3 regions of the Thalassospira indica genome follow, and region 2 is predicted to be linked to each of the others. Evidence: predicted binding sites of a transcription regulator. Region 2 holds the regulator's gene; each other region holds the start of a gene.
The links. Region 2 encodes LexA, which represses DNA repair genes until DNA is damaged. Its sites were predicted from a motif close to ATGTTCTANTTTGGTTC; they were not measured.
Positions count from the first base shown of each region.

Region 1: uvrA (excinuclease ABC subunit UvrA) is a predicted target of LexA. The motif match lies at 2,077-2,093, and genes of this name have one in related genera.
Region 3: recA (recombinase RecA) is a predicted target of LexA. The motif match lies at 1,807-1,823, and genes of this name have one in related genera.

Region 1 is NZ_CP031555.1:2,564,468-2,567,729, forward strand. It holds gene uvrA (excinuclease ABC subunit UvrA) at 1-2,066, opposite strand, end outside; gene fbaA (class II fructose-bisphosphate aldolase) at 2,276-3,262, opposite strand, start outside.
Region 2 is NZ_CP031555.1:2,769,217-2,772,478, reverse strand. It holds gene DY252_RS13130 (ComEC/Rec2 family competence protein) at 1-1,613, shown strand, start outside; gene lexA (transcriptional repressor LexA) at 1,689-2,396, opposite strand; gene moaC (cyclic pyranopterin monophosphate synthase MoaC) at 2,559-3,038, opposite strand; gene trpC (indole-3-glycerol phosphate synthase TrpC) at 3,058-3,262, opposite strand, start outside.
Region 3 is NZ_CP031555.1:3,660,364-3,663,625, reverse strand. It holds gene DY252_RS17220 (hypothetical protein) at 1-312, opposite strand, end outside; gene DY252_RS17215 (DUF4198 domain-containing protein) at 339-1,127, opposite strand; gene nikR (nickel-responsive transcriptional regulator NikR) at 1,233-1,712, shown strand; gene recA (recombinase RecA) at 1,998-3,071, shown strand; gene DY252_RS17200 (helix-turn-helix domain-containing protein) at 3,174-3,262, opposite strand, start outside.

The DNA of each region.
Region 1 (3,262 bases), 200 kb from region 2:
TGGTCGATATCAATGATCTTGTCTATCAGCTCGACGCCCTTGATCTCGTCATGGGCACCTGGATGATGGCGGGCATTGTGCATCCGTTTCGCCAGCGCCTTATACAGCGTTTCGATGACAAGGCTTGATTTGCCGCCGCCAGAGACACCGGTCACACAGATGAACTTGCCCAGCGGGAAATCAACATCAATGCCCTGCAGGTTATTGGCCGTGGCACCCTTTATCGTGATCGCCTTGCCATTGCCCTTACGGCGTTCCTTTGGCACTGCAATCTGTTCAACCCCGACAAGGTATTTGCCCGTCAGGCTGTCCGGGTTTTGCTGAATCTGTTCGGGGGTCCCTTCGGCAACAATCCGACCACCATGAATGCCAGCACCTGGGCCCATGTCGACGACATAGTCGGCCGCACGAATGGCATCCTCGTCATGTTCAACGACAAGAACCGTGTTGCCAAGATCGCGCAGGCGTTTGAGTGTCTCAAGCAGGCGATCATTGTCGCGTTGATGCAGGCCAATGGATGGCTCATCAAGCACATACAGGACACCTGTCAGGCCGGAGCCAATTTGCGATGCCAGTCGGATACGCTGGCTTTCACCCCCGGAAAGGGTGCCTGATGTCCGCGACATTGAAAGATAATCAAGACCGACATCACGCAGAAAGCGCAGGCGATCATTGATTTCACGCAGGATACGGCGCGCGATCTCGGTTTCTTTTGCGTTCAGTTTTTCTTCAAGGGCAAGGAACCAGTCACCAGCCTTGGCAATCGAAAGTTCCGTCACCTGAGAAATGTCGCAGCCATCAACCTTAACGGCCAGCGCTTCTGGCTTCAGGCGCTTACCCGCGCAGGTCGGGCAATTTGACACCATCTGGTATTTCGACAGCTCGTCACGTGCCCACTGACTGTCGGTTTCACGCCAGCGGCGCGACATGTTGGGAATGACGCCTTCAAACGGTCGTGAGACCTTGTAGCTGCGCGACCCGTCATCGTACGTGACAGTGACTTCTTCATCGCCCGAACCATACAGGATAATGTCCTGCGCTTTCTTAGGCAGTTTTTCCCACGGCACATTGGTTTTGAAGTCAAAATGCTTGGCAACCGATTTCAGAGTCTGGAGATAGTATTTCGATGTCGTGCTGGCCCATGGGGCGACGGCACCACCTTCGAGTGTCTTGCTTTCATCGGGCACGACCAGCATAGGGTCGAATTCCATTTGGGTGCCCAATCCATCACAGGCCGGGCAGGCGCCAAACGGGTTGTTGAATGAAAACAGACGCGGTTCGATTTCTTCGATGGTGAACCCGGAAACCGGGCAGGCGAACTTTGCTGAAAATACCGTGGTGTCGCCGGTTTTGGCATCTTCGGTCAGGACAATCCCATCGGTAAGCTCGAGAGCCGTTTCAAAACTGTCCGCCAGACGGGTGGAAATACCTTCCTTGACGATCAGACGGTCAACCACGACCGAGATATCGTGTTTGAGCTTTTTGTTCAGTTCCGGTGCCTCATCGATGTCATACATTTCGCCATCGATTTTCACACGCTGGAAACCACGGGCCCGAAGTTCTCGCAATTCTTTTTTGTATTCGCCTTTGCGCCCACGCACGATCGGCGCCAGAAGGTAAAGACGCGTACCTTCTTCCATCTCCATCACGCGGTCAACCATCTGAGACACAGTCTGGCTGACAATCGGAAGACCCGTGGCAGGAGAATAGGGGATGCCAACACGTGCCCAGAGAAGACGCATATAGTCATAAATCTCGGTCACGGTGCCGACTGTCGAACGCGGGTTTTTCGAAGTTGTTTTCTGTTCAATGGAAATGGCTGGCGACAGGCCATCGATATACTCGACATCAGGCTTTTGCATCAGTTCAAGGAACTGACGCGCGTAGGCCGACAGGCTTTCGACATAGCGGCGCTGACCTTCGGCATAGATCGTATCAAAGGCCAGAGAACTTTTGCCTGATCCCGACAGACCAGTAATCACCACAAGGGAATCGCGCGGCAGTTCAACATCAATGTTCTGAAGGTTGTGTTCTTTCGCACCGCGAACCGAGATTTTCGTCAGCATGTCGGGCCTTTTGTTCCTGAATTGTTCGGAAAGTGTATAGAGGAGCCGTAAGCTATACGCAAGCGCACCCCTGACAGTTCCTGTCAGTATTTGTCAGGAGATCCGCAATTAACAACCCGATGCATGACAGAGCCACGAAAAAGCCCGCCGAACAAGACCGGCGGGCTTCATAAATCCTGTGACCGGAACGGTCAGATTTTTGATCAGGCTTAGGCTTTGGTAACCGTACGGCCGGTTGCGCCAAGGTCCTTGAAAGCTTCTTCAAGGCGTGCGGCCATCGAAAGTTCAGCTTCGCGGATCCAGACGCGCGGGTCATACTGCTTTTTGTATGGCTGATCGGTTTCCGGGTCGACCTGATACTTGAACGCACGTGCGTTGGCTTCGACATACTCGCCAACCGGGCGGGCATAGGCGAACTGGGTATCGGTATCGATATTCATCTTGAAGCAGCCATAGCTGACAGCTTCTTCGATTTTCTCTTTTTCCGAACCGGAACCGCCGTGGAACACGAAGTCGAGCGGGCGATCACCCAGACCGTGCTTCTCAGCCACGTATTTCTGACTTTCCAGAAGGATCTCCGGACGGAGCTTTACGTTGCCGGGCTTGTAAACGCCGTGCACGTTGCCGAATGCGGCCGCGACCGAGAAGTGGCCAAGCGGCGAGAGACGGCGATAAGCTTCTTCGACTTCTTCCGGGCGGGTGTAAAGACGCGGATCGATTTCCTCAACCGAGGTATCAAGCTCATGCCCGATACCGTCTTCTTCACCACCGGTGACGCCCAGTTCGATCTCAAGGCTCATCTCGATGGCGGACATCCGTTTCAGGAAGGTCTCGCAGGTCGCGAGGTTGTCTTCAACGGATTCTTCGGACAGATCCAGCATATGAGAGCTGTAAAGCGCCTTGCCGGTTTCGGCATAGGCCTTTTCGCTCCATTTCAGCATTTCATCGACCCATGGCACAAACTTGCGGTTTGCGTGGTCGGTATGCATGACAACAGCAACACCATAATGTTCGGCCAAAAGCTGTGCATGACGCGCAGCAGATACAGCGCCGAGAACACGGGCCGCAGCAGCGTCCTTGATGCCCTTGCCGGCGAAGAACTGTGCACCACCATTCGAAAGCTGAATGATAATGTCAGAACCGGCATTTGCAGCAGCCTCAAGGGCAGCGTTCATCGTGCTTGAAGACGTAATGTT
Region 2 (3,262 bases):
GCGCACCTGCCGTTCCCGGCGACCCGGATTTTTCACGCAACCTGTATTTCAGCAATATTGCCGCATCCGGCTTTGTCTTTGGGCGACAATTCGAAGTTCTGGAAACTCAAAAAGATATAAATAACAACACATTGTTGGGGAGTATTGAAAAGGCGCGTCAATATATCTCAGCTGTCATCAGTGATGAGATGACTGGTCCCGAAACCGGCATTGCCAAGGCGCTGATCATTGGCGAGCGCGGCGAGGTTGCCCCGGATATTGCCGATAACCTTCGCAAATCCGGCCTTGCGCACCTGCTGGCGATTTCCGGTCTGCATATGGGGTTGCTTTGCGGGACGGTATTTTTCCTGATCCGGTTCGGGTTGGCCGCCATTCCTCAAATAGCCTTGCGCTATCCGATCAAGAAATGGGCGGCGATGGCGGCCATGCTGGCGGGGCTTGCCTATCTCGGATTATCCGGGGCAACCATCCCGACCCAGCGCGCCTTTGTCATGTTGCTTGTGGTTTGGCTGGCACTCCTGCTGGATCGCCGTGCCATATCGTTGCGCCTTGTGGGTGTGGCCGCGATCATTGTGCTTGTCATTCGGCCTGACGCGGCACTTGGGGCTAGCTTCCAACTCTCGTTTGCCGCCGTTGGCGCACTTGTTGCGTTTTATGACGGTCCGGGGCGACGCTGGCTGGATCGGCAGGGGATGCTGTCATGGTATGAGCGTGTCGGTCTTTATCTTGCCGGTTTGCTGCTGACCAGTCTGATTGTGACGGCCGTGACCGCTCCCATCATCGGTTATCATTTTGGCCGTATTTCGATGCTGGGCGTACTCGCCAATCTGGTCGCCATTCCGGTCATGGCATTCTGGGTCATGCCATGGATTGTCGTAACGCTGGCGCTTGTGCCGATTGGGTTATCGGGGCTCTCACTGTCCGCGATGAAGCCGGGTTTGACGGTGTTATTGGAAACAGCCGAACTGGTTGCCGCACAGGATTGGGGGCTTTGGTATGTCTCGGGACTTGATATGCTGACGGTTGCCTTGGGGCTGTTTGCCCTGGCCTGGATCGTCATCTGGCGTGACAAGGCGATGATCGTGCCGGTTCTCCCGGTGATTATTGCCGCCATCATCTTTCAGGTGCTTCACAAAGAACCCGAAATCCTGATATCGGGCGACCGCGAAAGCTGGGCTGTCTATGATCGCGATGCCGGTATCCTGCATACCTCATCGCGGCTGAATGATTTTCAAAAAGGCATCTGGATGAGCCGCTTTGGCATTCGCCCCGAACACGAACAAAGCCGCGTACAGGCCTGCCAGAACGACCCATGCTCCCTTGATGTTAGCGCTAACATCGTTCAGTCACGGATTATTGTCGCAAGTCGGATTGCCAATCCGTTTTATGCCTGCCGTAATGCAGATATCATTGTCAGCCTGCAAACAGATTTGCCCACCACCTGTCAGGCCTCTGGCGCGCGCATGGTCATTGATGATGACGTTCTGTGGTGGCAGGGTGGCGTTGCGATCAAGCTGCCATCGAAGCCAGATGAAAAGCCTGTCATCAACACCGTCCGCGCTGAAGCCGGCAATTGGCCATGGATCATCATCGGCGGCAGAGCAGGGCGATAAGAGCCTGATCTCACTCAAAAAAAACGCCCGGGCGTGCGCGCCGGGCGTTTGTGGTTGATAACTTCGCGCAAGCAATCAGTACTGACGCAGCAGCCCGACCAGACGGCCCTGAATGCGCACACGGTCCGGCGACAGGGCGCGGGTTTCATAGCGTGCGTTGGCCGGTTCCAGCAGAACTTCACCACGGCCACGCTTCAGGCGCTTAAGCGTGGCTTCGGCGTCATCGACAAGGGCCACCACAATCGTGCCGTCATGGGCCTGTTCGCAGCGCTGGATCAGGACGGTATCTCCATCAAGAATACCGGCATCAATCATCGAATCCCCCGATACTTCAAGCGCATAGTGATCGCCGGCGCCAAGCAGGGCGGCGGGAACCTGTACCATGGTCGTTTGATCGCGAAGGGCCTCGATCGGTGTACCGGCAGCAATCCGGCCATAGAGTGGCAGACCAACGGATTCCCCGGCCTCGGAGAAGGCGGTTGGCACCGTGGTCGGCCGGTGGGCGGCCTTTCGCACACTGGCAAGCGAGGTCACATTGCTTGGCGTTTCCGGGGCGTCATCATCGCTGTTTTCGGGCAATCGTACGACTTCAAGCGCGCGCGCACGATGGGCAAGGCGGCGGATAAAGCCGCGTTCCTCAAGGCCTGTGATCAGGCGATGAATGCCGGACTTGGATTTAAGGTTCAGGGCCTCTTTCATTTCATCGAACGAGGGCGAAATCCCGTGATCGCGAAGGTAATTGTCTATATAGACCAGCAACTCATATTGCTTGCGCGTCAGCATGATATTTCCCGAACCTGTAAAAAGAACAAAAAGGATACATAAATGTTCTACTTTAGTTCTTTTCGCGGGTCAAGCGGCTCTGTGCGATTAAACGATAAAATCGAATAATCAGCGCAACTGTTCAAAAAATGTGAATAGTGGCCGTGCTGGACAGAACGGAATCTAGTCCGCGACGAAGGTCCCCGATTTGCCACCTTCTTTCCGGGTGACCCGCAGATCGGTAATCCTCATACTTTTATCCACTGCCTTGCACATATCAAAAACCGTCAGCGCCGCAACCGAGGCAGCGGTGAGGGCTTCCATCTCGACACCGGTCTTGCCAGTCGTCTTGCAGGTGGCGGTGATATCGACGGCATCCGCGTCGGTCGCAAGTTCCAGATCCACCGTCACCGAGGTTAAGGGCAGGGGATGACAAAGCGGGATCAAATCGGGGGTCTTTTTTGCCCCCATGATCCCGGCAAGCTGGGCGATGCCAAGAACGTCGCCCTTTTTATGGCCGCGCGCGGCAATCAGATTGGCGGTTTCGGAAGACATCAGAACCCGGGCCTTGGCAATGGCGGTGCGCGCAGTTTCTGCCTTGGCCGAAATATCGACCATCACCGCGTTGCCACCGGCATCAATATGGGAAAGCTTGTCTGCCATTGGTTCTGTCCAGTATTGATCAGGCCGCAAGGCCCAGCAGGTTGCGGGTGGCGGTTGCGACGTCGTCCTGGCGCATCAGGCTTTCGCCAATCAGGAAGCACTCAGCGCCGACCTTTGCCATGCGTGCCAAATCGTCCGGGGTAAACAGGCCGCTTTCGGCCACCAGCAACCGATCATCGCCGACCATGCCTGCCAGTTCCTCGGTCGTGGTGAGGCTGGTTTCC
Region 3 (3,262 bases), 890 kb from region 2:
GGTCAATTGCACAACATGCCCCATGCCATCGGCCACCTTGATGTGGAGTTCACTTGGCGCATCGGGTACCGGTGTGCCGCCAAGTCCAAGGGAAAACTGACCGATCCGGTCCGTGCGCGCCTTTTGCCAGACCTTGCCGTCCTTGGTTGTGACAACAACCTCGGCAAAGGCCATGGGGGAGCCGTCGGTATATCCGAAGCGATAGGTTTTGGTGTTACCGGTGTCCTCAATCTGCCAACCGGCACCATGTGCAAACGCCGGGACAGATGTGGCCAATGGCCCTGCAATCAGCAGGGCCATCAGAACGGACAATTGGTAAAAAGCGGTCCGTGCCATCATCATTTATCGACGGCAAAGGACAGGGTGGCGCGAATGTTATGGTTGCCAACGCCTTCTTCGGCATCGGGCAAGTCAGCGGCAACACGTACAATCCACAAACCCGGCGCGGAAACCCGGACCTTGGCGATGCCGCTGCCATTTTCGGTGCTCAGCGTTTCGGTGGCATAGGCCCAGGATGATGGTGTTTCGGTAAATCCGGCATAGGTTGCCAGAACCGACGTCGTCAAAGGCTGACCATTCAGAAGAATCTGGAACTCGGCATCATCGCCAATTTTGGTGTCGCGCGGATCGCTCAGCGGAACGATTTCAAGCGTGTCGCCAATCGGTGTGGTGACAAAATCACTTGTGCTTTCGCCGCCAACCAGAAGCTTGGCAAACTTTTCATAGCGGGTCGATGCAAGGGCGTCGGGATGTTGGTCGGCACCGCCTGCCTGCCAGCCATCAGGCGTTTGAGACCAGACAACACCCAAGCGGTGTGCCGAAGCCCAGGCTGCATTTTCCGGGATCTCAAACGTGCCGATCAGATTGGGGGCATCGTCATTGACGGAAATCGCAATGTCGTTCTTGCCATCTGTGGTAATCAGCGTGGCACGGACATCTTTTTCGCCTTCTGCTTCTTCGGGAAGGCCGAACTGATGGGTCGAATCAAGGATAAGTGTCGCGTTCTCGCCCGGCTTCGCCGTTGCAGGCGATTGGCTTGCGATGAATTCATGGGCGTTTGCCGACAGGCCGATCAGAAGCGTTGCGGCACCAATTACCATGCTTGCTGCGAACTTTGGTTGAAACATTTGCGTTCCTTTGGGAAATTGTTTTTATGGAAGAACCATGAGCGGATGTGAACTTTTCAAAAAAGATCATACTCGTGAAGCCGTTGATTGTGAGAGGTAGTCAAAATGACCCGCGTGACCGTATCGATTGAAGACGATCTGATGGAGGCGTTTGACGCGTTTCTTGATCACCGGGGCTATACCAACCGGTCCGAGGGATTTCGCGATCTGATCCGTGAAAAGCTTCAGAATACCAAGCTCGAAGACAATGCCGACGGGGTCGGGATTGCAGTTCTGAACTATGTCTATGATCACGAAGAACGCATGCTGGCATCACGCCTGATGAGCACCCAGCACGAACACCACAATCTGACGGTCTCCACGGTGCATTTCCATATCGATCATGATACCTGCCTTGAAAGCGTGACATTGCTTGGGCGGCTTTCGGAAATCCGTGCCTTTGCCGACAAGGTGCTGGCACAGCCCGGTGTCCGCCACGGGCAGCTTTATACCGTGCCCGGCGAACTGCATGTCGAAAGCCATCATCATGGCGATGATCATCATGGACATGCGCACAAGCACGAACATCTTAAAATCACCACCTGATAGCATTGCCAAACCGTCACTAACCGCACGTCCCGCTGTTGTCGGGCGGGCGATTGATGCGTCTGTTCTCTGAAAGTTCTGCTCGACGCAATGAGAACAAACTTGCAACATCCGAATTTTTATGAGAGTGTTCGCATTATGTTCTCAGTTGTTTTGTCGATAAGAACGCAGTGGCAGGCTGCGGCAACAGGCAAAACAGTCTAGCGGTGGCGTTCCGCATTATAGGTCCGGGGAACCGCCTGCGTTGCATCCAACCCGGCCCTGTGGAATAAGAGAGTTCGAGCAATGATTCAGACCGCGCTGCATTTGGTGGATAAGGATACTATGGATAAGCAGAAGGCACTCGAAGCCGCCCTTGGGCAGATCGAACGGGCATTTGGCAAAGGTTCGATTATGAAGCTGGGTCAGCGGGAAAGCGCCGTTGATATCTCAGCCATTTCAACCGGTTCGCTCGGTCTTGATATCGGACTGGGCATTGGCGGTCTGCCACGTGGCCGTATCGTCGAAATCTATGGTCCGGAAAGTTCGGGTAAAACCACGCTGGCGTTGCACACGGTTGCCGAAGCCCAGAAGCTTGGCGGCACCTGTGCGTTTGTCGATGCCGAACATGCGCTTGACCCGGGATATGCCCGCAAGCTTGGCGTGAATACCGACGAACTCCTGATTTCCCAGCCTGATGCCGGTGAACAGGCCCTTGAAATCGCCGATACGCTGGTGCGTTCTGGCGCGATTGATGTTCTGGTCGTCGATTCGGTTGCTGCCCTTGTCCCGCGCGCCGAACTTGAAGGTGAGATGGGCGATACGCACGTTGGTCTGCAGGCCCGCCTGATGAGCCAGGCACTGCGTAAACTGACGAGCTCGGTCTCGCGTTCGAACTGCATGGTCATCTTCATCAACCAGATCCGTATGAAGATCGGTGTGATGTTCGGCAGCCCGGAAACCACCACCGGTGGTAACGCGCTTAAATTCTATGCCTCGGTCCGTTTGGATATCCGTCGTATCGGTCAGATCAAGGACCGCGACGAAGTCGTTGGTAACCAGACGCGTGTCAAGGTCGTCAAAAACAAGATGGCCCCGCCGTTCAAGCAGGTCGAATTCGACATCATGTATGGCGAAGGCATTTCCAAGATGGGTGAAATCCTTGATCTTGGCGTCAAGGCCGGCATCGTCGAGAAATCCGGTTCCTGGTTCTCCTATAACTCGACCCGTATCGGTCAGGGCCGCGAGAACGCCAAGAGCTTCCTGCGCGAGAACCCGGAAATGACCAAGGAGATCGAAAACAGCATTCGCGAGAGTGCCGGTCTGATCGCCGAAGCCATGACCAATATGAGCGAAGACGAACCGGTCAACGACGATTGATCTGATTGATCATTCCAACTGATTGCAAAAGGCGGCGCCAAAACGGGTGCCGCCTTTTTCTTTACTGCTCACGCTGCCGGTTTGTGTTTTCCGGCTGAGGGGCTAGGTGGAACCTTGTTGCTGCCATTGGCTTGGCGTTTTGCCTGTAATCCGCAGGAATTCACGATTGAAGTTGGACTTGGTGTTAAAGC